Regions from separate parts of the Streptomyces sp. NPDC055239 genome, predicted to be linked through region 1. Evidence: riboswitches for the same ligand, from Rfam matches in the RefSeq annotation. Region 1 holds a riboswitch; each other region holds the start of a gene.
What was found. Region 1 has a riboswitch for cyclic di-AMP ahead of ACWFRJ_RS33990 (LysM peptidoglycan-binding domain-containing protein). Riboswitches for the same ligand answer to the same signal wherever they lie in the genome.
Positions count from the first base shown of each region.

Region 2: it holds a riboswitch for cyclic di-AMP, as region 1 does, so the genes downstream of both, ACWFRJ_RS22865 (C40 family peptidase) here and ACWFRJ_RS33990 (LysM peptidoglycan-binding domain-containing protein) in region 1, are expected to answer to the same signal.
Region 3: it holds a riboswitch for cyclic di-AMP, as region 1 does, so the genes downstream of both, ACWFRJ_RS36100 (M23 family metallopeptidase) here and ACWFRJ_RS33990 (LysM peptidoglycan-binding domain-containing protein) in region 1, are expected to answer to the same signal.
Region 4: it holds a riboswitch for cyclic di-AMP, as region 1 does, so the genes downstream of both, ACWFRJ_RS21840 (transglycosylase family protein) here and ACWFRJ_RS33990 (LysM peptidoglycan-binding domain-containing protein) in region 1, are expected to answer to the same signal.

Region 1 covers NZ_JBSGRD010000013.1:144,464-149,717, reverse strand. The annotation lists gene ACWFRJ_RS34000 (DUF4232 domain-containing protein) at 1-55, opposite strand, end outside; gene ACWFRJ_RS33995 (NAD-dependent epimerase/dehydratase family protein) at 629-2,038, shown strand; gene ACWFRJ_RS33990 (LysM peptidoglycan-binding domain-containing protein) at 2,065-2,790, opposite strand; cyclic di-AMP (ydaO/yuaA leader) riboswitch at 2,793-2,950, opposite strand; gene ACWFRJ_RS33985 (hypothetical protein) at 3,775-4,284, shown strand; gene ACWFRJ_RS33980 (hypothetical protein) at 4,416-4,781, opposite strand.
Region 2 covers NZ_JBSGRD010000007.1:89,686-94,939, reverse strand. The annotation lists gene ACWFRJ_RS22880 (amidase) at 1-7, opposite strand, end outside; gene ACWFRJ_RS22875 (ATP-dependent Clp protease proteolytic subunit) at 251-886, shown strand; gene ACWFRJ_RS22870 (hypothetical protein) at 894-1,202, shown strand; cyclic di-AMP (ydaO/yuaA leader) riboswitch at 1,566-1,729, shown strand; gene ACWFRJ_RS22865 (C40 family peptidase) at 1,733-2,206, shown strand; gene ACWFRJ_RS22860 (DUF6328 family protein) at 2,369-2,929, shown strand; gene ACWFRJ_RS22855 (LysE family translocator) at 2,904-3,536, opposite strand; gene ACWFRJ_RS22850 (LysR family transcriptional regulator) at 3,678-4,589, shown strand; gene ACWFRJ_RS22845 (ATP-binding protein) at 4,601-5,077, opposite strand.
Region 3 covers NZ_JBSGRD010000014.1:271,030-276,283, reverse strand. The annotation lists gene ACWFRJ_RS36110 (PrsW family intramembrane metalloprotease) at 1-533, shown strand, start outside; gene ACWFRJ_RS36105 (aldo/keto reductase) at 530-1,474, opposite strand; gene ACWFRJ_RS36100 (M23 family metallopeptidase) at 1,634-2,725, opposite strand; cyclic di-AMP (ydaO/yuaA leader) riboswitch at 2,737-2,883, opposite strand; gene ACWFRJ_RS36095 (PP2C family protein-serine/threonine phosphatase) at 3,105-4,412, opposite strand; gene ACWFRJ_RS36090 (MFS transporter) at 4,585-5,254, opposite strand, start outside.
Region 4 covers NZ_JBSGRD010000006.1:328,870-334,123, forward strand. The annotation lists gene ACWFRJ_RS21830 (cytochrome P450 family protein) at 1-990, shown strand, start outside; gene ACWFRJ_RS21835 (transglycosylase family protein) at 1,127-2,128, shown strand; cyclic di-AMP (ydaO/yuaA leader) riboswitch at 2,310-2,502, shown strand; gene ACWFRJ_RS21840 (transglycosylase family protein) at 2,506-3,225, shown strand; gene eno (phosphopyruvate hydratase) at 3,502-4,788, shown strand; gene ACWFRJ_RS21850 (FtsB family cell division protein) at 4,903-5,254, shown strand, end outside.

The DNA of each region.
Region 1 (5,254 bases):
GCGAGAGACTCGCGGCAACAGCGAGGGCGGCGAAGGTGAGCTTGTGAACGCGCATCGTTTCTTCCTCAGAATCGGATGGGGTGCTGACGGTGCTCGCTACGAGCAAGCAGTTCTGACCACCAGGACCCGCCCCGCCGGGCATCCCGTTCCGATCAATCACCGCCTAATACGCCCCTGTTACAAGCACCTCCAGGCACTACATGCATCACGATCGGTCAACCCCGCCCCACAACCGCCCACTCCCACGCCCCTGCCGTGCCCCGCCGCAGGCGCTGTACGGCAGGGGATTCAGGGGCCCTGGCACAGCACGCCGCACAGCGCCGGTGCACGTCACCGGCCGGCCGTAGAGGCGGTTCCCGCCACCGTTGCGCGCCTGCTCGCGGCCGCCGCCCGGCTGGGACAGACTCGTAACCCGGCGGACCTTGACCCCAGCCGGATCGGCGTCCCGATCGCCGCAGGCAACGACACACCTTCGCCGGACGCGGAGCCCTCTCGGCGAGGTACATGTTCGCTCCGAGGCCGACGAGGTATCCGCCGCCGAACCGCGGCACGTCCCACCGGAGTGATCCGCAGAAGACGCATTCCGCGCATTTGCCCTCAAGCGCTTGAAGTATGGTCTGCTCCCCGCATGACAGCTTTCGCCATCCAGGACGTCGCCCGGCGCAGCGGGCTGAGCGAGCCGACACTGCGCTACTACGAGGACATCGGACTGATCGGCCCGGTCGACCGCGACGAGAGCAGCGGCCACCGGCGCTACCACGAGCGGGACCTCGATGAGCTCCAGGCGCTTGCCTGCCTGCGCGCGGTCGGCATGAGCATCGAGGACATGCGCACTTACCAGAGCAACAGGACCCGCGGCCGGTCCGCTGCGACCGAGCAGCGCGATCTGCTGCTGCGCCACGCCGACCGCGTCGAGGCAGATCGCCGCCCAGCACGCCCGGCTCGCCTATCTGCGGGAGAAGGCCGCTCTGTGGGACGCCCGCGAACGCGGCGACGCCGAAGCGGAGGCCGAGGCGACACGACGTTGCCTCGTGGCGGCACAGCGACTGGAGGTGGCGCGATGAGCACGGTCCTGGTCACCGGCGGTTCCGGATATCTCGGAAGCCAGCTCGTCGCCGCGTTGCTGCGGTCCGGGAAGGAGGTACGGACGACGGTGCGCTCGCTCGCCCGTGCGCAGGAGCTGCGGGCGGCGGTGCGCCGGGGCGGCGCCGACGACGCGGGCCTGGAGATCGTCGCGGCGCACCTGATGGCCGACGACGGGTGGGCCGCCGCGCTGGCCGGCTGCGAAGAGGTCCACCATGTGGCCTCGCCGATCCCGATCGCTCAGCCCGACGACCCCGACGAGCTGATCGTACCGGCCCGCGAGGGCACGCTGCGTGTGCTGCGCGCGGCACGCGCAGCGGGTGTCCGGCGCACCGTGCTCACCTCGTCGTTCGCGGCGATCGGCTACACGCCCAAGCCCGGAGCCGAGTTCACCGAGGCCGATTGGACCGACCCCGACACGCCGGGCCTGGCCCCCTATCCCCGTTCGAAGGCGATCGCCGAGCGCGCCGCGTGGGACCTGATGGAGCGCGACGGCGGCGACACCGAACTTGTCGTGGTCAACCCGACGGGCATCTTCGGTCCGACCCTGACGGCCGCGCTCGGCTCCTCCATGCAACTGGTCAAGGCGATGCTCGACGGAACGATGAGCGTCGCTCCCCGAGCCCGCTTCGGCATCGTTGACGTACGCGATGTGGCGGACCTGCATCTGCGCGCGATGGCCGCGCCCCAGGCAGCGGGTCGGCGGTTCTTGGCCGTCGCCGACGGCCCGACGCTGAGCTTCGTCGAGCTGGCCGACGTCCTGCGCGACCGGCTCGGCCCGCTCGCCGCGCGGGCTCCCGAACGGGAGGCTCCAGGTGAGGCTCTCCCGCGGCCGGTCATCCACAACGACCGGGCCCGCGAGGAACTCGGCTGGCAGCCGCGTCCCGCCGCGACGACGATCGTCGAGTCGGCCGAGTGCCTGCGGGACCTGGGGTTCCTGAAGGCGGGGCTGTGACAGCCACCGGACGGTCCAGGGACGGTCTAGTAGGGGCCGTTCACGTTGTCGATCGAGCCGTAGCGGTCGGCCGCGTAGTTGCAGGCGGCGGTGATGTTGGCGACGGGGTCGAAGCTGTCCGTGGAGGTGCCGGGTACGTGGTACGCGGCGAATGTGGGGTCGATGACCTGTAGGAGCCCCTTGGAGGGCGTCCCGGCGGCGGCGTTCGAGTCCCAGTCGTTGGTGATCTGAGGGTTGCCGGAGGACTCGCGCATGATGTTGCGGTGGATGCCCTCGTACGTGCCGGGGATGCCGTGCTGGGCCAGTACGTCGAGCGACTCCCTGATCCAGCCGTCGAGGTCGTCGGTGTACGTCTTCTTCGCCGGGGCCGCGGCGGGCTCGGCGGTGAGGGTGTCCGTGCGCTCGGAGCGGTCTGCCCGCTGAGCGGGGGCATCTTCGCCGAGGCTGAGCTTGAGACCGGGGTGGATCATCTTGGGGTTGTCGCCGAGAGTGCTGCGGTTGTCCTCGTACAGCTTCTTCCAGCCGCCGCTCAGGGAGTGCTCGCGGGCGATCTTGGCGAGGGAGTCGCCAGCGGTGACGACGTACGCCTTGGGGGCCGCGGCGGGCTTGGCGGGGGCGCCGGCCGGCGCTGCGGCTGCGGTGGTCGCGCCGAGCACCGGGAGGATGAGCACGGCGCCGCCCGTGCCTGCGGCGGCGATGTTCCGGGTGAGCGCGCTGGACTTGGGGCGGCGGTGCTTTCCCTTTGCAGGCATGACGATTTCCTCTCCGGCGCCTGCGAGGTGAGCTGTCGGGTTCGGACGGGAGATGTCCGGCCGCACTGTGAATGCGACTTCACCCCTGAGCCGTTCCGGAATCCGGATCGGCGGCTTACCTGGGTCCCCCGCTCCTGCCGTGCGTAAGTGAGTGGGATGGGTTTCCGGACAGCGGCAGGATTCGGCGTTCCGTCCGGATTGAGGGTGACGTTAGGCGAGGAATACCGGAAGGAACAAGACACGAATTCGCATAGGCAATGCGCGAGGGCCTGCCCCTCGGTGAACAGAACACCTCGAACTCATTGATCAAAAAGCCCAAATTTCCTAGCGCGCAACGGAAGTACGCCCAGCGGTACCCAGAGACGTTGCGGCCAGAAGCGTGACTCAATTCACTGAGGGGGATGCACTTGAAACACGGCCTGAGGGCGCACGAGATCGCTCCATTCGGGATGAACGGCACGCAAAACAGACACTGATTGGCGCATGGCCTTGGTGGCGCTAAATGTTATATTAATCCGCAAAATCGGGCATAAAGTAAGCTCTGATTCGCATCAAAACAGGCAAATAGCACAGCTGTCGACGCGGTCGTGCGCCTTGCCTGTACTCGGCAGATCACCCCCGGCGGCCCGAGGGTCGGCAGGGGTTCGCGCCAACGGGTTTCTCCGTTCCCGGGCCGCGCGCTGCGCCCCTTCGGAGGGAGGGGCTTCTTTTTCTCTGCATCCGTGCGTAGGAAATGTGTCGGCGGACTCGGTCCTATCGGCGCCCGCAGGACCAGCCCTCGGCGGCTTTCCGTTCTGTGTCCGAAGGGTGTAAAACCCCGATCTCGTTCCGCAGCCTCGGGTATGACGGCATGTCAATTCCCTCTCGAGTGCTGCGCATCATGAATTTCAGACGAGCCGAGAGAGCACCCTGGGGGCAATTCCCGCAACTCCCGCCCGGGGGAGGGGAAACCAGGGAGCCGCCCGGCTGCAGGAGCGAACCGAGGTGAAGGACATAGACGCGATCGCGGTGCTGCAGGATCTCGTGCGGCGCCGCCAGAAGGGGACGGTGCAGGTTCGGACTACAGGGGTGGCTGTGCAGATCCGGGTATTCGTTCCCCAAGTACTGCCGGAAACCACAGAGCGACTCGTGCGCCTGCACGGACTGGACGGCGTCGTCTACTGTCCTCAGCCGCCCTACACACCTTTTGAAACGGACACGGCCAATTTCCTGAGCGGTGTCGGCCTGCCCGGCAACCGTCTCTTCAAGGCTCGTGCCGACGTCGGTCTCGATGAGGACGACGACAGTGTCCTGTTGCACCGCGACGTGGAATCGTTCGCCTTCTGCCTCACTGAACTGCGCACATTGCAAGACGCCTGGAAGAACGGCGACGACCGAGACGCCGTTGCCACTCGTTTCCGGGACGCCGTGAACGCCTTCGATCAACTCCCCCTCGACCACGGGGAGTCCGAGTGGAGCGTGATGCTGGAAGAGTTCGAATCAGACATGTGGTGAACGAAGTGCGGGCGGCGCACGACAGCCGTGACTGGTCTGTGTGCTCATGCGCCTGCAGGCGGCAGGGCGGGGAGAAGAGGTGAAGTCTTCTCCCCGCCCTGCCGCCTGGGGTCGGGTTTGTGCGGCGGATGTCAGATGCGGCCATGGGTCAGCCGGGTCAGGGGTCCGCCCCGGGTCTTAGCTGTGCGGCGTCCGGCGGTGAAGGCAACACCGGCCACACTTACCAGGCCGGCGGCAGCGCCCGTGGCTATGGCCTTGCGGTTCTTCACCAAGGTCCAGCCGGTGACTGCCGTTGAAGCGACCTTGCCGGTGGCCGACACCACGGTCTTGCTGCCGCTTTCGATGCCCGCGGCTGCCGCTTGCTTCGCGCGCTGGGTCGCGAGACCGAACGAGTGCGCGCCGGAACCGGCGGCGTCGGCGGCCTCTGCGGCCGAATCCTTCGCCTTTCCTGCGGCCTCAGTCGATTCCTGCTTTGCCTTCTGTGCAGTGGTGTCCACTTCGCGCGCTCCTGTCCTCGCAGCGGACCGCCCCTTGGCGGCTGTTGCCTTTGCGCTGTGCCGGGTGTTCCCGGCGCTGTCATCAGAGGGTCTTCTCTCTTGAGCCATGTGGTCCGTGTTGCCACACAGGAGTCGGTGAAACTCTGGGCGTTCGATTCTTCGTCGGCAGGCGGCGGGGCGGCAGGGAATCCGGCCGCCCCAGACGACGTCGACGAATCCGGCGATGGCCGCGGCGGCTACTGCAACGGCGTACGTCTGGATGCGGCGCGCGGAGCGACACTGCACCCCACCGGCCTCACCGTCATCAGCCTGTACTGCCTGCCGGAGAGCAAGGAGTGCCGCACCGAGAACGACACCTTGCACGACGTGCGCAACAGTTGCCCGAGAATCACCGGTCGGCCCGGCTCCCGCACGGCGCCAGTCGCATCGCCTTCTCCGGCGACGTGTACTTCCGCGCGACGTGACTCAGCGGC
Region 2 (5,254 bases), on a different contig from region 1:
GGCTCATACGACGCTTTCGGTCCGGGGCGGATTTCGGAGTGGTTTTCGGAGCGGTCTTCGGGGCGGTTGGCGGCCGACGTTCGTGGCCGCGTTCTCGGCATGCGCTTTCAGCGAGCGGCTGAAACACGGCGCATCGGTTGACTCCGGCGGATCACACGAACATGCTCCCCACTACGACGTTACGTACGTCCTGTACATTTTTCACAGAAGCCTTGGGGCATAGCCGCCCCCGGCAGAGGAGAGACGTGCCATGAACCGACCGTTCGCCCGCTATGTCCTGCCCGAGTTCACCGAGCGCACCACCACGGGGCAGCGGACCCTCGATCCGTACTCGAAACTGCTCGAGGAACGCATCGTCTTCCTCGGGACGCCCGTCGACGACACCTCCGCCAACGATGTGATGGCGCAGTTCATGCACCTCGAATACCTGGCGCCCGACCGCGACATCTCGCTTTACATCAACTCCCCCGGCGGCTCGTTCAGCGCCATGACGGCGATCTACGACACGATCCAGTTCGTCACCTGCGACGTGGAGACCACCTGCCTGGGCCAGGCCGCATCGGCCGCCGCCGTCCTGCTGGCCGCGGGCACCCCCGGCAAGCGATGCGCGCTGCCGGGCGCCCGGGTCCTCATCCATCAGCCCTCGCTCGCCGAGCCGATCCACGGCCAGGCCACCGACTTGGCGATCCAGGCCGACGAACTCCTGCGCACCCGGGCGCAACTGGAGAGGCTGCTCGTCCAACACACCGGCCGGAGCCCGGAGCTCGTCGCGGCCGACATCGAGCGCGACAAGATCCTGAGCGCCTCCGAGGCGGTCGAGTACGGCCTGGTGGACCGGATCGTCGCGAGCCGCAAGTCATCCCCGCGCACCCCGGACGCGAGGTGAACCACCGGTGTTGCCGCCCGAGCTCCCTCCCCTGCCCGCACTCACCCGAGCCGAGGGCGAGTTGATCGACCGATACCTCGAAGTGGTCGACCTGGTCGGCAGGATCAACCCCGCCCGCGCCTCGGACACCTACGGCGGCCTGCGCGCCGCACAGGCCCTGGTGGGCAGCGCGACCGCCCTGCGGGACGCCCTGACCCTCATGCACCAGCGGGGCGAGAGCGCCGTGCACGCGCCGACGCTGGCCCGAGCGCTCCGTGTGCTGGACGGGGAGCGGCGAGCCGGACGGGTCACCGTGCCGCCCCCGTCGGCATCCTGAGTCCCCGTCACCCCGGCCCTGGCGTCCGAACCGTCCGGGGCAGGACTCAAACGAACCAAACGGGCTACCTCGTTCGGCGTAGACATTCGTAGTCATTCGGGCCGTCCGCGGTTGCGTCAGATGTGTACGCGATGGCCGGAATTACTCGTTCCGGTGCTGGTCGAACGATCGTCGAGTGCCTCGCTCCGCTCCCGAATCAGACCTTGTCCACCTGAATGGTTCAGCCGTGAGGAGCCTCACAAAACGCCGTTTCGGCTCGGAATTCGCACCCTTGTCGGGTCAAGATCCCTTCCGACGACAAGCCCCCGCCACAGCGGCGGGGCGGTCCGGGCGGACGCCGAGTCCTGCCGCCACCCGGATGACCGGTCGACATCGGTGCATCGGCAGGAGTGGAGGACCCAGGCATGACGGGTCGGTCCGGAAGGTCCGGACGCCGACCCTTGGGGTGAAGCCGCACATCGCGGCCGGGCAACTTCGCCAGCCCGAATCCGACAGGTCATCCTTCACAGGCGGCTGACGAAGGGTTGCGCATGACCGCGCTGAAGCATGTTCCGTCGCTGCTCACCAGGGCCGGCTCCGTATCGGTCCTCACGCTCGCCGTCGTAGGCGGCACCCTCGTGGCCCCAGGGCTCACGACGGAAGCAGAGGCAGCGACTCACGGGACCAAAGCGCTCAAGATCGCTGCCTCCAAGAAAGGCTCGCCGTACCGCTGGGGAGCGACGGGGCCGCACAGGTTCGACTGCTCGGGCCTGACGCTCTACTCGTTCAAGCGCGCGGGCAAGAAGCTGCCTCGCACCGCCGCACAGCAGTACAACAAGACCCGCCACGTCTCGGCGTCGAAACGCTCCCGCGGCGACCTGGTCTTCTTCCACTCCGGCCGGAACGTCTACCACGTCGGCATCTACGCCGGGAAGGGCCGGATCTGGCACGCCCCGAAGTCGAACACCGTGGTGCGCCTCGAGAAGATCTGGACGAAGAGCGTCTGGTACGGCAGGGTGCGCTGATCACCCGTCACTGAACGCCGGCTGCCGAGCGGCGGCGGGAGCCTCACGGCTGCCGCCGCCGCTCGGCGGCCCCCGGCCGAGTCTCCGCCCGGCCCCCCGCCCGGCCCTCTGATCGGCGCGTCCACCGGGCGTGGACGGCGTCCACGCGGATACTCGTGCGCCATGGCCGAAAACAACAGTGCTCCCACCGCGGGGGACCCGCCGCCGCGCCACGAGACGAGCTTCGAGCGCGCCGACCGCAACTTCTCCGAGATCCTCCAGGAGCTGCGCGTCACGCAGGCCGGAGTGCAGATCCTCTTCGCGTTCCTGTTGACGCTCGCCTTCACCGAACGCTTCACCTCGCTCGACACGGTGCAGCGCGCCACGTACGTCACCACGCTGCTGCTCGCCGTCCTGTCCGCCGCGCTTTTCACCGCGCCTGCCGCCTTGCACAGGTGGCTGTTCGGGCAGCACTCCAAGCCGCGGATCGTGCGGGTGTCGTCACGCCTCGCCGGTATCGGCATGGTGGTCCTGGTGTTCGCGCTCGCCGGTTCCGTGCTCCTGGTCGTGGACGTGGCGGTGGGCCGCACCGGCGGGATCGTCGCGAGCGCGGGCACCCTTGTGGTGTGCGCGGGCCTCTGGGGCCTGCTTCCCGTCCTGGTGCGGCGCGGCGCGGGCAAGGGCGAGTATGACGACGACTCCGGCGGGTCGGACCGCGTCACGCCATCAGGACGGCCTCGGTGAGGAGCACCAGGCCGAGGACGCTGAGCGCGACACCTGTGCCGCCCTCGATCGCACGGGCCGTACGCGGCCTCCGCAGCCGGCGGCCGAGCCGGTCCACCAGGAGCGCGACGACCGGGAACCATACGAGGGCCAGGGCCACGATGATGGACGCCAGCAGCAGCGTCCTGGGCATCGCGGGGCTGCCCGCGGGCACGAACTGGGGCAGCACGCTGAGGAAGGTGATGGGCGCCTTGGGGTTGAGGGCGTTGGTGAGGAAGCCCTGTCGCAGACTGCCCCCGGCCGCCGCCTCTGCCTCGCCGTCCGGTGTGCCGAAGCTCTCCGGCGGACGCGCCGCCGACCGCAGGGCGCGGTAGCCGAGGTACAGCACGTAGGCCCCGCCCATGACCTGCAGCGCCCGGAAGAGCGTGGGAACCGCCGCCAGGACGGCCGCGACCCCGGCCACCGCGAGCACCGTGTGCACCACGAGCCCGCCCGCGACACCGATCGCGCAGGCGACTCCGGCGCGGCGGGAGGTGAGGGCGTTGCGTACCACCACGGCGAAGTCGGCACCCGGCATGGCGACCATGCCCGCGGCGACTCCGGTGAAGGCGACCAGTTGTGCGTCCATGACCTCAAGGCTGCCGTTCTTCTGCCTTCAGCAGGTATGTGGAATATCCTGGGTCTGCCTTAAGCAGGCGTTTATCCCCCGCGCCGACGGACAGCACCACACGGCCTCACGGCCCGTCGGCTCCTGCACCGGGAGACCTCCATGTACGACCCGACGCGGCTCGCCGCACTGGTGGCGGTCTCCGAGGCCGGGTCGATCACCCGCGCCGCCGAACGACTCGGCTACACCGTGCCCGCCCTCTCCCAGCAGCTGGCCAAGCTCGAGCGGGAGGCGGGCACCTCACTCCTGGTCCGGCATCACCGCGGGGCACGCCTCACCGGCGCGGGCGAACTCCTTCTCGCGCGGGCGCGCCGGGTCCTCGACGAGATGGAGCAGGCCCGGCACGAACTCGCCCGGCTCGCGGGCCTGTCCGGCGGCAGACTGCGCGTGGGGACCTTCACCACCGCCGGGATCCATCTGATGCCGCCCGCGCTCACCGCGTTCCGCCGCGCTCATCCGGACATCGAGCTGATGGTGCGGGACTACGAACCGCCGCTCGGCGTCGCGGCCGTGGCCTCGGGCGAGGTCGACCTGGCCCTCACGCACACCTACGAGCCCGCGGACGCGCTGCCGCTGCCCGCGTCCGTGTCCGTGGAGCCGGTCCTGGTCGAGGAGTTGGTCCTGGTGACCTCGCCGGGCCACGTGCTCGCGAGCGCCTCGTCGCGGCTGCCCCTGAGTGAGCTGGCCGGTCAGCCGCTGATCAGCATGGCGCCGACGCATCCACCCCGGCAGGGCGTGGAGTCCGCGCTCGTCCGGGCCGGGGCGACGCCCTCGGTCCTGGTCGAGACTCCGGGTTACGCGCTGGTGTGCGCGCTGGTGAGCGCCGGGCTCGGGGTCGCCGTCGTACCGGAGATGGTGGCGCGGACGGCGGTCACCCCGGTGGGGGTCAGGCCGCTCGAGCCGGGGAATCTTCGCCGTACGATCTCGGTCGTCCACCGCTCCGACGGGTCGCATCCCGCGGCGGACACCTTCCGGGCGCTGCTCCGGGGAGCCTTCGGACGCACAGCGGGGTGAGGGCGAGAAGCTCAGCGAGGTGAGGGCGAGGGCGAAGCCGAGGGCGCCGCTGTCGTGTCACCGCGGACCGTCGCGGTCCACGGCAGCTCGATCCAGACCGTCTTGCCGCCCTCGGCGGTGGGCGTGACCGACAGTCTGCCGCCGCACTCCATGGTCAGCCAGCGGATGATCACCAGGCCTCGGCCGTTGTCCTGCTGGACGGCGGCGGGCAGCCGCTTGGGGTAGCGGGGGTGGCTGTCCGTGACGCCGATGCGCAGCTGCTCCTCCCGGTCGAGCTCCATCTCCACCGTGAAGGTGGGCGACTGGCCCCGGGTGTGCTGGACGGCGTTCGTGGCGAGTTCGGAGACGATGAGCCGGACCGTGTCGGCCGCTTCCGTGCCGTCCGGGAGGCCCCACTCGGTGAGGACGGTCAACACGTGCTTCCGGGCCGCGGAGACCGAGGCAGGATCGCTCGGCAGGGTGACGGATGCTTCCTGAAGGTCTGCCATGGCGACGCTGTCCCTTTCCCACCGGGGCTCGGCTCCGACTGGTAGCGGAGAACACGAGGACGGTCCCGGAATGGTGCTTTGCGCCAGCCTGCCACTCCTGAGGCACTCACAGGTGGCCATCCACCAAGATGTGCATATATCTGTCGCTCGAAGCGGTGAACTCTGCTACGGAAGACC
Region 3 (5,254 bases), on a different contig from region 1:
TGTACGCGCTCTTCATGCTGCCGTCGTTCGGCCTGCTCACCTGGCTGGTGATCTGGACCAGGCAGCGCGGCCTGCGCATCGTGCGCGCGGAACTGCCCGCGTACGCGCTCGCGGGCTGGCTCACCGCGCCGGAGCCGTACGCCCTGGGCACGATGCGCGCCCGCACGCTCGCCCGCGACTACGCCTCGTACACGCAGGGCAAGGCCGCGGCGCGCACGGTCGCCCAGTACGAGACGTACGCGACCTCCCTCGCGCTCCTGCGGCACCGGGGGCGCAAGGGCCGCGCGGGCTCCGACTTCGTCGTACGGGAGCGGGAACTGCTGCACGCGCTGTGGGAGCGCCGCGAGGCGGCACGGCCCGCACTCGCCTACGCGGCGCGCGCGACAGCACCGGTACTCGTACCGATGCCGCCGCCGTACGGGTACCCGCAGCCCTACCAACAGCCCTATCCGCAGCAGCAGAACCCCTACGGATATCCGTACGCCGCCCGGCCCGCGATGCCCTACCCCGCGTACAACCCCTACCGGGGCTAGGCGGAAGCCGCCGTGAGCGTCGCCACCTCGGACTCCGTCAGTTCGAGCTCCCCCACCGCGAGCAGCGCGGGCAGCTGCTCGACCGTACGGGCCGACGCGATCGGCGCCGCCACCGTCGGCTGAGCCGCGAGCCACGCCAGGGCCACGGTCGCGATCTCGGCGCCGCGGGCCTGCGCGACCTCGTCGAGCGCGGCGAGCACCCGTCGGCCACGCTCGGTCTCCAGGTGCTTGCCCGCGCCCTCGGCCCGCGCGCTGTCGACCTGCGTGCCCGGGCGGTACTTGCCGGTCAGGAAGCCGGAGGCGAGCGCGTAGTACGGGACGGCGGCCAGGCCGGAGCGCGATGCGACCTGCTCGAGCGAGCCCTCGTACGTGTCGCGCGAGACGAGGTTGTAGTGCGGCTGCAGCGCCGAGTAGCGCGCGAGGCCCTCGCGGTCGGAGAAGTCGAGGAACTCCTGGAGCCGCTCGGCGGTCACGTTGGACGCGGCGATGGCGCGGACATTGCCGGACGTCACCAGGTCGTCGAGCGCGCCGATGATCTCCTCGACGGAGACGGTCGGGTCGTCGTAGTGCGTGTAGAAGAGGTCGATGTAGTCCGTGCGCAGGCGGCGCAGCGACTCCTCGGCACCGGACTTGATGGTGTTGGCGGAGAGACCCTTGTAATCGGGGTGGGCGCCGACCTTCGTGGCGAGGACGACGTCGGAACGGTTGCCGCGCGCGGCGAGCCAGTTGCCGATGACGTGCTCGGACTCGCCGCCCTTGTTGCCGGGCACCCAGGCCGAGTAGACGTCGGCGGTGTCGATGAAGTTGCCGCCGGCGGCGGTGTAGGCGTCGAGCACGGAGAAGGACTGCGCCTCGTCGGCCGTCCAGCCGAAGACGTTGCCGCCCAGGGCGAGCGGGAAGACGTCGAGGTCGGACGAGCCGAGCTTGCGGAGAGAAGTCATACGGAACTCAACGCCCATACGGACCGCAGCATTCCGCACAACTCATGCGCATAACTCGGAAAGTGGGCGTGCCGAACCGGCAGCCCTGACGTCGGGGGGTTGTCGCCAGGACCGCCGGAGTTCAGATGCTGCTTCAGAGAGGCTGCTGCAGAGCGGCGGTCAGAGCGACTGGCCCTTGCCGCGCAGCCAAGCCGCCGGGTCGACGCCGGTCGAGTCGCCGCCCGGGTGGACCTCCAGGTGGAGGTGGGCCCCCGTCACGTTGCCGGTCGCGCCGACACGGCCGATGACCTCGCCGGTGGTGACCTTCTGGCCGACGCTGACGCTCATCGACGACTGGTGGCAGAACCACAGCTCGGTGCCGTCGTCGAGCTCCAGGACCGTGCGGTAGCCGTACGCCCCCGCCCAGCCGGCCTCCTTGATGGTGCCGGAGTGGATGGCCTTGATCGGCGTACCCGTCGGAGCCGCGAAGTCCAGGCCCGTGTGGTACCCGGAGGACCACATGGAGCCGGGCTGACCGAAGGTGCCGGTGAGCGTGTACGAGCCGACGGGCAGTGTGTAGCTCTTCGCGAGCTTGGCAAGGCGCTCCGCCTCTGCCTTCTTCTTGGCCTCCGCCTCGGCCTTCTTCTTCGCGGCGGCCTTCTCGGCGGCGATCTTCTTCTCGGCCGCGGTCTGCTTGGCGGCGGCCTGTGCGGCTGCCTGCTTGACGGCGGCTTCTTCGGCCGCCTTCTGGACCGCGGCGTCCGCCTGGTCCTGCTGGTTCTCGGCCTGCTCCATGATGCGGGCCCGCAGCGCCTCGCCCGCGTCCGTGCTGCCCTGCTCGGCGTCGGCGGTGCTGAGACCGGCGGCGCTCAGCGGCGCGGCGGCCACCGCGACGCCGCTCTCCGCGGCGGCGGAGTCGGAGGAATCGGAGCCGTCGGATATCAAAGACCCCACGCCCGGGAGCGACTTGGCCTCCGGCAGCGAGTCCGTGACGGCCGAGAGGTCCGGCATCTCTATGGAGACCGGGGGCTTGCCGCCCTGCGCGGTGGCGATGCCGCCCGCGCCGACGGCGGCGATGACGCCTACACCGAGAACCGTGGAGCTGCGGGCGAGCCCGCCACCGCCCCGCTTGTGGACGCGGTGCCTGCCGCGGACCGGGCGGACGGACTCCTCGGTGGGATTCCATTCCTCCCAGGAATTGTCGTCGTACCCGCCGAAATCGTCGTCATTCGGTACATAAGTGCCTTGGGGGGCAGGGCGGTTGGACGCCACCGGGGCGCACTCCTTTCCTTCCTTCTCGCCTACCGGGTTAGCTGACGGGTTCGGAGCAGGAAGGTCTCCTACGAGCATCTGGCACGGATGCACAGATGACCGATTCACCCCAATTGGTGGTTCCCCGGCTCCCTTGCGGGATTAGGCGCGTGCGCGCGGAGCCGACTCGAGTGTCGGTTGGGACGACCGCGCTGCGTTATCGAACGTTAATAGACAGCAGGGTCGTATTCCAAGCTGTTCCAGTTGATCGTTAACGGATCTGGCCGGTACTTACCGGGACACGGAGGGCTGGAACGGGTCGAGTTGACCCCACTTCTTCACACACCGGAGCTTCACATCTCCTTGACAGTGCGTCAGTTGTTATGCGGAGTGGTGTCCTTCAGTCACGGCCCGTGACATCGATCTCCGTACGAGACGTGGCGTCACCCGTCACCAACGGCCGCCGCACCACGAGCAGCGCCATGTCGTCGGTCGTGCCGCCCCCGGTGTGCCGCCGCACTTCCTCGGTGAGCGTGGCGAGGAGCGCGTCCGGACCATTGGGTCCCGGGAAGATCCGGCCGCCGAGCCGGGCGGCGGGATCGTAGAACTCGCCCCGGCTGTCACGCGCCTCGGAGAGCCCGTCGGTGTGGAGCAGGAGCATCGCCCCCGGCGGGAACTCCGTCTCGTCCGCGCGATCCGGCCAGGCACCCAGTTCGCCCATCCCGAGCGGCAGCGCGGGCTCGGTCGCGGACAGGACGCACAGCCGCCCGTCGCCGCGCAGGAGCAGCGGTCCCGGGTGCCCACGATTGATGAGGCGTACGAGACCGTCGCTGTGCGGGATCTCCGCGAGGATGGCGGTGGTGAACCCCTCGAAGTCGTCGAGCCCGTCGCGCCGCGTGCCCTCACGCGCGAGGGCACGCTCGAGGCGCTGCGCCACCGCCTCCAGCGTGGCCTCCTGCTCGGCGGCCTCCCGGAACGCCCCGATGACGACGGCGACGGCCGCCACCGCTCCCATGCCCTTTCCTCGTACGTCGCCGACGATGACGCGTACGCCGTGCGGGGTGTCCTGAACGGCGTACAGATCACCCCCGATGAACGCGTCGGCCTCCGCTGCCTCGTACCGCGCCGCGACGTCGAGCCCGCCGATCCGGGGATCCGGCTGCGGCAGTACGGCGCGCTGGGCGGCCTCTGCGATGGAACGGGCGGAGGCGAGCTGTTCGTCGCCGCGGCGCACGACGCGGTTGATGAGGACGGCGAGCACGGCGACGGTCACCACGGTGAACACCTCGGTGATGGCGTCGACGTCGGTGCCGGTGTTGGTCTTGAAGTGCAGGCCGAGCACGGCGACGGAGGTACCGGCGCCGATGAGGGTGGTGCTGAGCAGCGAGTAGAAGGGGGCGGCGACGAGCGGGGCGGCCGCGAAGAGGGGCGCGGCGGTGAACTGGGGCGGGGTCGAGATGTCGTAGACGATGCCTACGACGATGAGCAGCAGCGGAAGCGCCCGTACGAACGCCCGCTCGTGCCTGACAGTGGGGCTCTTGCTGTGAGCCCCGCGCGGCCGCTTGCCGGGACCTCGACTGCCAAGGCGTCTGCTGCCAGGGCCTCGACTGCCGGGACCCCGGCTCGCGGACTTGCCGCCCGCACGCTTGCCGGCGCCCTCACGCTTGCCCGCGCCCTCGCCCGCACTCGCACCCTCTCCCTGCCCCATGCCCGTCACCCCCTCCCCCTGGCCGCCGCTTCCTCCTCGCTGCCCCACCGGTCTTCTCCTGCCGAATCCCGCGGCCAGGACCAGATCCATGACCGCGCTCGTCCAGGGTTCCCGGAGCGACGGCGCGGGGCGACCGGTGTGGGCCGACCGGGTTAGCGCCGGCCAGAGGCCCCTAGGGCGTACCGACCGGCTGCGGGGCGAGGCGCCCCGTCCGGGAGAGGCCGCGCAGGGCGAGCGCGCAGATGGCGCCCAGGGCCGCGAGGCCGAGCCACAGCACGGCGGGCGCGGACCGGGTGGCGCCCAGGAGGGCGCCGGTCGCGAGGTTCCCCGCGGTGATGCCGATGCCGCACACCGTGTTGTAGAGGCCGTAGTGCGTGGCCACCCACCGGTCGCCGGACAGCGCGACGACCGTCTCCATCTCGAACGGGTAGAGCACGGCCGTCGCCCCCGCGAGCCCCGCCGCGCACACAAGGAGCCCCGCGACCCCGACGTACCCCGATCCGCCGAGCGCGGGCGGCAGGAACGACGCCCCGAGCAGCCCGAGCCCGGCGACCAGACACTGCTCCCGCGTCCACGTGCGTCGGCACAGGTCCGTGATCCGCAGCTGTCCGACTAGGGCGACGAGCCCCGAGACCACGAACAGCGCACTCGTCGCGACGGTCCCCCCGGTGCCGTCCCCCACAAGGCGCTCCACCTCCAGGGGAAGCGCGAGATAGACCTGGAAGGACAGGACGTACGACCCGGTCATGGCGAGCGAGAAGAGCCAGAAGGACCGGTTGCCGAGCACCACCCGCCACTGCCCTCTCTCCTGCCCCTGCTGCTCCTCGGCGGCAGCCCGGTGC
Region 4 (5,254 bases), on a different contig from region 1:
CCGCCGGACCACACCCGCCTCCGCCGCCTCGTCTCCAAGGCCTTCACGCCCCGCCGCGTTGCCGAATTCGCGCCACGGGTTCAGGAGTTGACGGACCGTCTCATCGACCAGTTCGTCGAGAAGGGAGAGGCCGACCTCATTCACGACTTCGCCTTTCCGCTCCCCATCTACGCCATCTGCGACCTGCTCGGGGTGCCCCGCGAGGACCAGGACGACTTCCGTGACTGGGCGGGGATGATGATCCGCCACGGGGGAGGCCCCAGGGGCGGGGTCGCCAGGTCCGTGAAGAAGATGCGCGGCTATCTCGCCGAGCTGATCCACCGCAAGCGTCTCGAACCCGGCGACGACCTCATCTCGGGGCTCATTCGCGCCTCCGACCACGGCGAGCACCTCACGGAGAACGAGGCCGCCGCGATGGCCTTCATCTTGCTTTTTGCCGGATTCGAGACGACCGTGAACCTCATCGGCAACGGCACCTATGCCCTCCTCACCCACCCCGAACAGCGCGAGCGGCTCCAGGGCTCTCTCAGGGACGGCGACACCGGTCTCCTGGACACCGGGCTCGAGGAGCTCCTGCGCTTCGACGGGCCCGTCGAACTCGCCACCTGGCGGTTCGCCACCGAGCGGCTGACCGTCGGAGGGGAGGACATCGCCGTCGGCGACCCCGTCCTCGTCGTCCTCGCCGCGGCCGATCGCGACCCGGAGCGCTTCGACCGACCGGACACGCTCGACCTCTCCCGCCGCGACAACCAACACCTCGGCTACGGCCATGGCATTCATTACTGTCTCGGCGCACCGCTTGCCCGGCTCGAAGGGCAGACCGCCCTCGCGACGCTTCTGCGGCGCCTTCCTGACCTGCGACTCGCGGCGGAACCTGACGATTTGAGATGGCGTGGCGGGCTCATCATGCGTGGACTCCGCACGCTGCCCGTGGAGTTCGCGCCCGCACAGCAGAGCAAATATCAGCCATCTGAAACGCCGTCCAGCTGACATGCCGTCAAGACTGTGACTTTCACGTGATCTCCGCTGCATCGACTTGTGACAAGCGTTCGACTCCCGCTACGTTCACCGACGACCCGGCCTCCGGTGCCGCAGTCGTCGCTCCAGTCACGCGAAAGGCAACCGCATGCTCTCCGGCAATGGTCGTCACCGACGCCCCCGCCAGGCCCCGGCCCTGATCGTCGCGGCAGGAGTCGCAGGATCGGCCATCGCCATCCCGCTGCTCGGCGCCACCAGCGCGAGCGCGGCGGACGCCGCCACGTGGGACAAGGTCGCGGAGTGCGAGAGCGGCGGGGCCTGGAGCGCGGACGCGAAGAACGGGTACTACGGCGGTCTCCAGTTGTCGCAGCAGGTCTGGGAGGACAACGGCGGCCTCGACTACGCGCCCAGCGCCGATCAGGCCAGCCGCTCGCAGCAGATCTCCGTGGCCGAGAAGGTTCTCGACGATCAGGGGACCAAGGCCTGGCCGAGCTGTGCGCCGGTCGCAGGGCTCACCCAGGACGGCGCCGCCGCCGACGTCGACCCGGGCGCTCCGATCACGACGACGCCTTCCGGCGGGTCGACGGAGTCGGCCGACCCCGGCGAGTCGGACCACTCGGACGACTCGGATGACGCGGATGAGCCGAGCGCGTCGCCGAGCGATTCGGCCGACCCCTCGGACAGCGCCAAGTCTTCGGACAAGCCCTCGGATGAGTCCGGCAAGTCCGGCAAGTCCGGCAAGTCCGGCGATGAGGTGCGAGACAAGAATCACGACGAGTCAGGTGATTCGGATGATTCCGACGACTCAGGCAAGTCAGGGCAGAGCGATGAGACTTCGCCGACCCCCACCACCACCCCCACCGCCGGTGAGGGTGAAGGCCGCCACCGGGGCGACAGCGCGGACGGCAAGGTGTCCGGCGGCGACTCCCGCGAGGGTTCGGGCCGGCACGCCTCCCGTGGCGACGAGCGCCAGCAGGACGGCTCGGACGGGACGTACACGGTCCGCTCCGGAGACAACCTCTGGGCCATCGCCGACGACCTCGACGTGAAGGGCGGGTGGACCGAGCTGTACGCCGAGAACGAGAAGGCCGTCGGCTCCGACCCCGATCTCATTCTTCCCGGTCAGAGCCTCGATTTGGGCGAAAAGTAGGGGAAGTTGGTGACTCGCTTTGCGCCTGATGTCCCAATTGGCGCAAGTGAGACATGGGTCTCAGAAGCCCTGATCGTCTTTGGAAATCGGCCGATGTCATGCCTACGGTCGTGACCGCTCGCCACAGCGGGCCCCGCCGGTCGGTACGCCGAGTCCTGCCAACGGCCGTTCGGGAACAGTCGTCGCGTAAGCGCCGTAGGCAGGAGCGGGGGAACCAAGGTTTCCGCCGGGCCCGGCCGTTCAGCATCGCGAGAGCGATGCGGAGGAACGGACGGGAACGGCTAGGGGTTAAGTCGCGCTCAAGGAAGCGCGGCCGGGCAACTTCATCGGCCCGAACCCGACAGCTCACCTCGCAGGCGTCGGTGAGGGGATCACTCATGCTGTTTTCCAGCAAGGGCAAGCACCGCCGCCCGTCCAAGGCCACCCGTGTCGCCACGCTCGCAGGCGTCACCGGTGTCGCGGTAGCAGCCCCGCTGATGGCGGCCGGCTCGGCCTCCGCAGCGACGAACTCCCAGTGGGACGCCGTCGCCCAGTGCGAGTCCGGCGGCAACTGGTCGATCAACACCGGCAACGGCTACACGGGCGGCCTGCAGTTCTCGTCGTCCACCTGGGCGGCGTACGGCGGCACGAAGTACGCGTCCAGCGCCGACCAGGCCTCCAAGGCCCAGCAGATAGAGATCGGCGAGAAGGTCCTCGCGGGCCAGGGCAAGGGTGCCTGGCCGAGCTGCGGCGTCGGCCTCTCGGGCGCCTCCAACGAGGGTGGCGGTGCGCAGGAGAGCGCCCCGCAGCAGACCCAGGAGCAGCCCAAGAACGAGCCCAGCGCGCAGACCGAGCAGCCGCAGCAGGCCGCTCCGAAGCAGGCGGCTCCGAAGGCCGAGGCTCCGAAGACCGAGTCCAAGAAGACCGTCGAGACCCCGACCGGCAAGACGGTCAAGAAGGGCGACGGCGAGTACAAGGTCAAGAAGGGCGACACCCTCTCCAAGATCGCCGAGGCGAAGGACGTCAAGGGCGGCTGGCACAAGGTGTACAAGCTCAACGGCGACATCATCGACAACGCCGACATGATCTTCCCGGGTCAGCAGCTGCACCTCAGCTAAGAGGAGCCTGCTGCAGCTCGGCCGAGAAGCTGAGAGTGGCGGCGGCGCTTCGGCGGAGGCGCCGCCTGCCCCATCCCCGTCCCCACGGGTCCACCCCGCCCCGGTGCGCGTATCCCCCGTACGCACCGGGGCGGGGTTTGTTTTGTTCCGTTCGGAAACTTTTTGCTCTCGGTTTGTCCATAGGGCGGCGGCTCGGCTCGCTCTTGCCCGGGAGCCGGTTAGGCTCGTGTCCGCGAGGCCAACGCCCCGCGTACCCGCGTCACATCCCAGAAGGAGATGCTCGTGCCGTCCATCGACGTCGTCGTAGCCCGGGAAATCCTGGACTCCCGAGGCAACCCCACGGTCGAGGTCGAGGTCGGCCTCGACGACGGCAGCACGGGTCGTGCCGCCGTTCCGTCCGGTGCGTCCACCGGTGCTTTCGAGGCCATCGAACTCCGTGACGGTGACCCCAACCGTTACCAGGGCAAGGGCGTGGAGAAGGCCGTCCTCGCCGTCATCGAGCAGATCGGCCCGGAGCTCGTCGGGTACGACGCGACCGAGCAGCGCCTGATCGACCAGGCGATGTTCGACCTCGACGCCACCGACAACAAGGGCTCGCTCGGCGCCAACGCCATCCTCGGCGTCTCGCTCGCCGTCGCGCACGCCGCGTCGGAGGCCTCCGACCTGCCGCTCTTCCGCTACCTCGGCGGTCCGAACGCGCACCTGCTGCCCGTTCCGATGATGAACATCCTGAACGGCGGGTCGCACGCCGACTCGAACGTCGACATCCAGGAGTTCATGATCGCGCCGATCGGCGCCGAGTCGTTCTCCGAGGCCCTGCGCTGGGGCACCGAGGTCTACCACACGCTGAAGAAGGTCCTGAAGGACAAGGGCCTCTCCACCGGCCTGGGCGACGAGGGCGGCTTCGCCCCGAACCTGGACTCCAACCGCGCCGCGCTCGACCTCATCCTCGAGGCCATCAAGCAGGCCGGTTACGTCCCCGGTGAGCAGATCGGCCTCGCCCTCGACGTCGCCGCTTCCGAGTTCTACAAGGACGGCAAGTACGAGTTCGAGGGCAAGTCCCGCTCGGCCGCCGAGATGACCGAGTACTACGAGGGCCTCGTCGCCTCGTACCCGCTCGTCTCCATCGAGGACCCGCTGTTCGAGGACGACTGGGCCGGCTGGAACGTCATCACCGAGAAGCTCGGCGAGAAGGTCCAGCTCGTGGGCGACGACCTGTTCGTCACCAACCCGGAGCGCCTGGCCCGTGGCATCGAGGAGAAGTCGGCCAACGCGCTTCTGGTGAAGGTCAACCAGATCGGCTCGCTGACCGAGACCCTGGACGCCGTCGAGATGGCCCAGCGCAGCGGCTTCAAGTGCATGATGTCGCACCGCTCCGGCGAGACCGAGGACGTCACCATCGCCGACCTGGCCGTCGCCACCAACTGCGGCCAGATCAAGACCGGCGCCCCGGCCCGCTCCGAGCGCGTCGCCAAGTACAACCAGCTGCTGCGCATCGAGGAGATCCTCGACGACGCCGCGGTCTACGCGGGCCGTTCGGCGTTCCCCCGCTTCAAGGGCTGAACCGCTTCTGAGCTCCGGCTCGGTATCCGGCTCCGCTGAGTAGTTACCTACGTCCCCGTACTCGGTCCCGTACCGTGTGCGGGGACGTACGTACGTATCGGGGAGGCGGCACACATGGCCGTGAAGGACCGCGACCGGTTCTCCACCGCGACCAGGCTGCGGCTGCTCGGCGAGCAGACCGCGGAGCGTGTCTACCGCTCGCAGACGAAGCGTCAGGCGCGCCGCTCCCGGCTCACGGGACGCGCCGCGCTCCTCGCGCTCGTCCTCTGCTCGCTGGTCGTCGCGCTCGCCTACCCGATAAGGCAGTACGTGTCGCAGCGCGCGGAGATCGCCGATCAGCGCCGTGAGCAGGCCGAGCACCGCGAGAACGTCGAGAAGCTGAAGGACGAGAAGGCCCGCTGGCGGGACGACGCGTACGCGGAGCAGCGTGTCCGGGAGCGGCTGCACTATGTGATGCCGGGCGAGA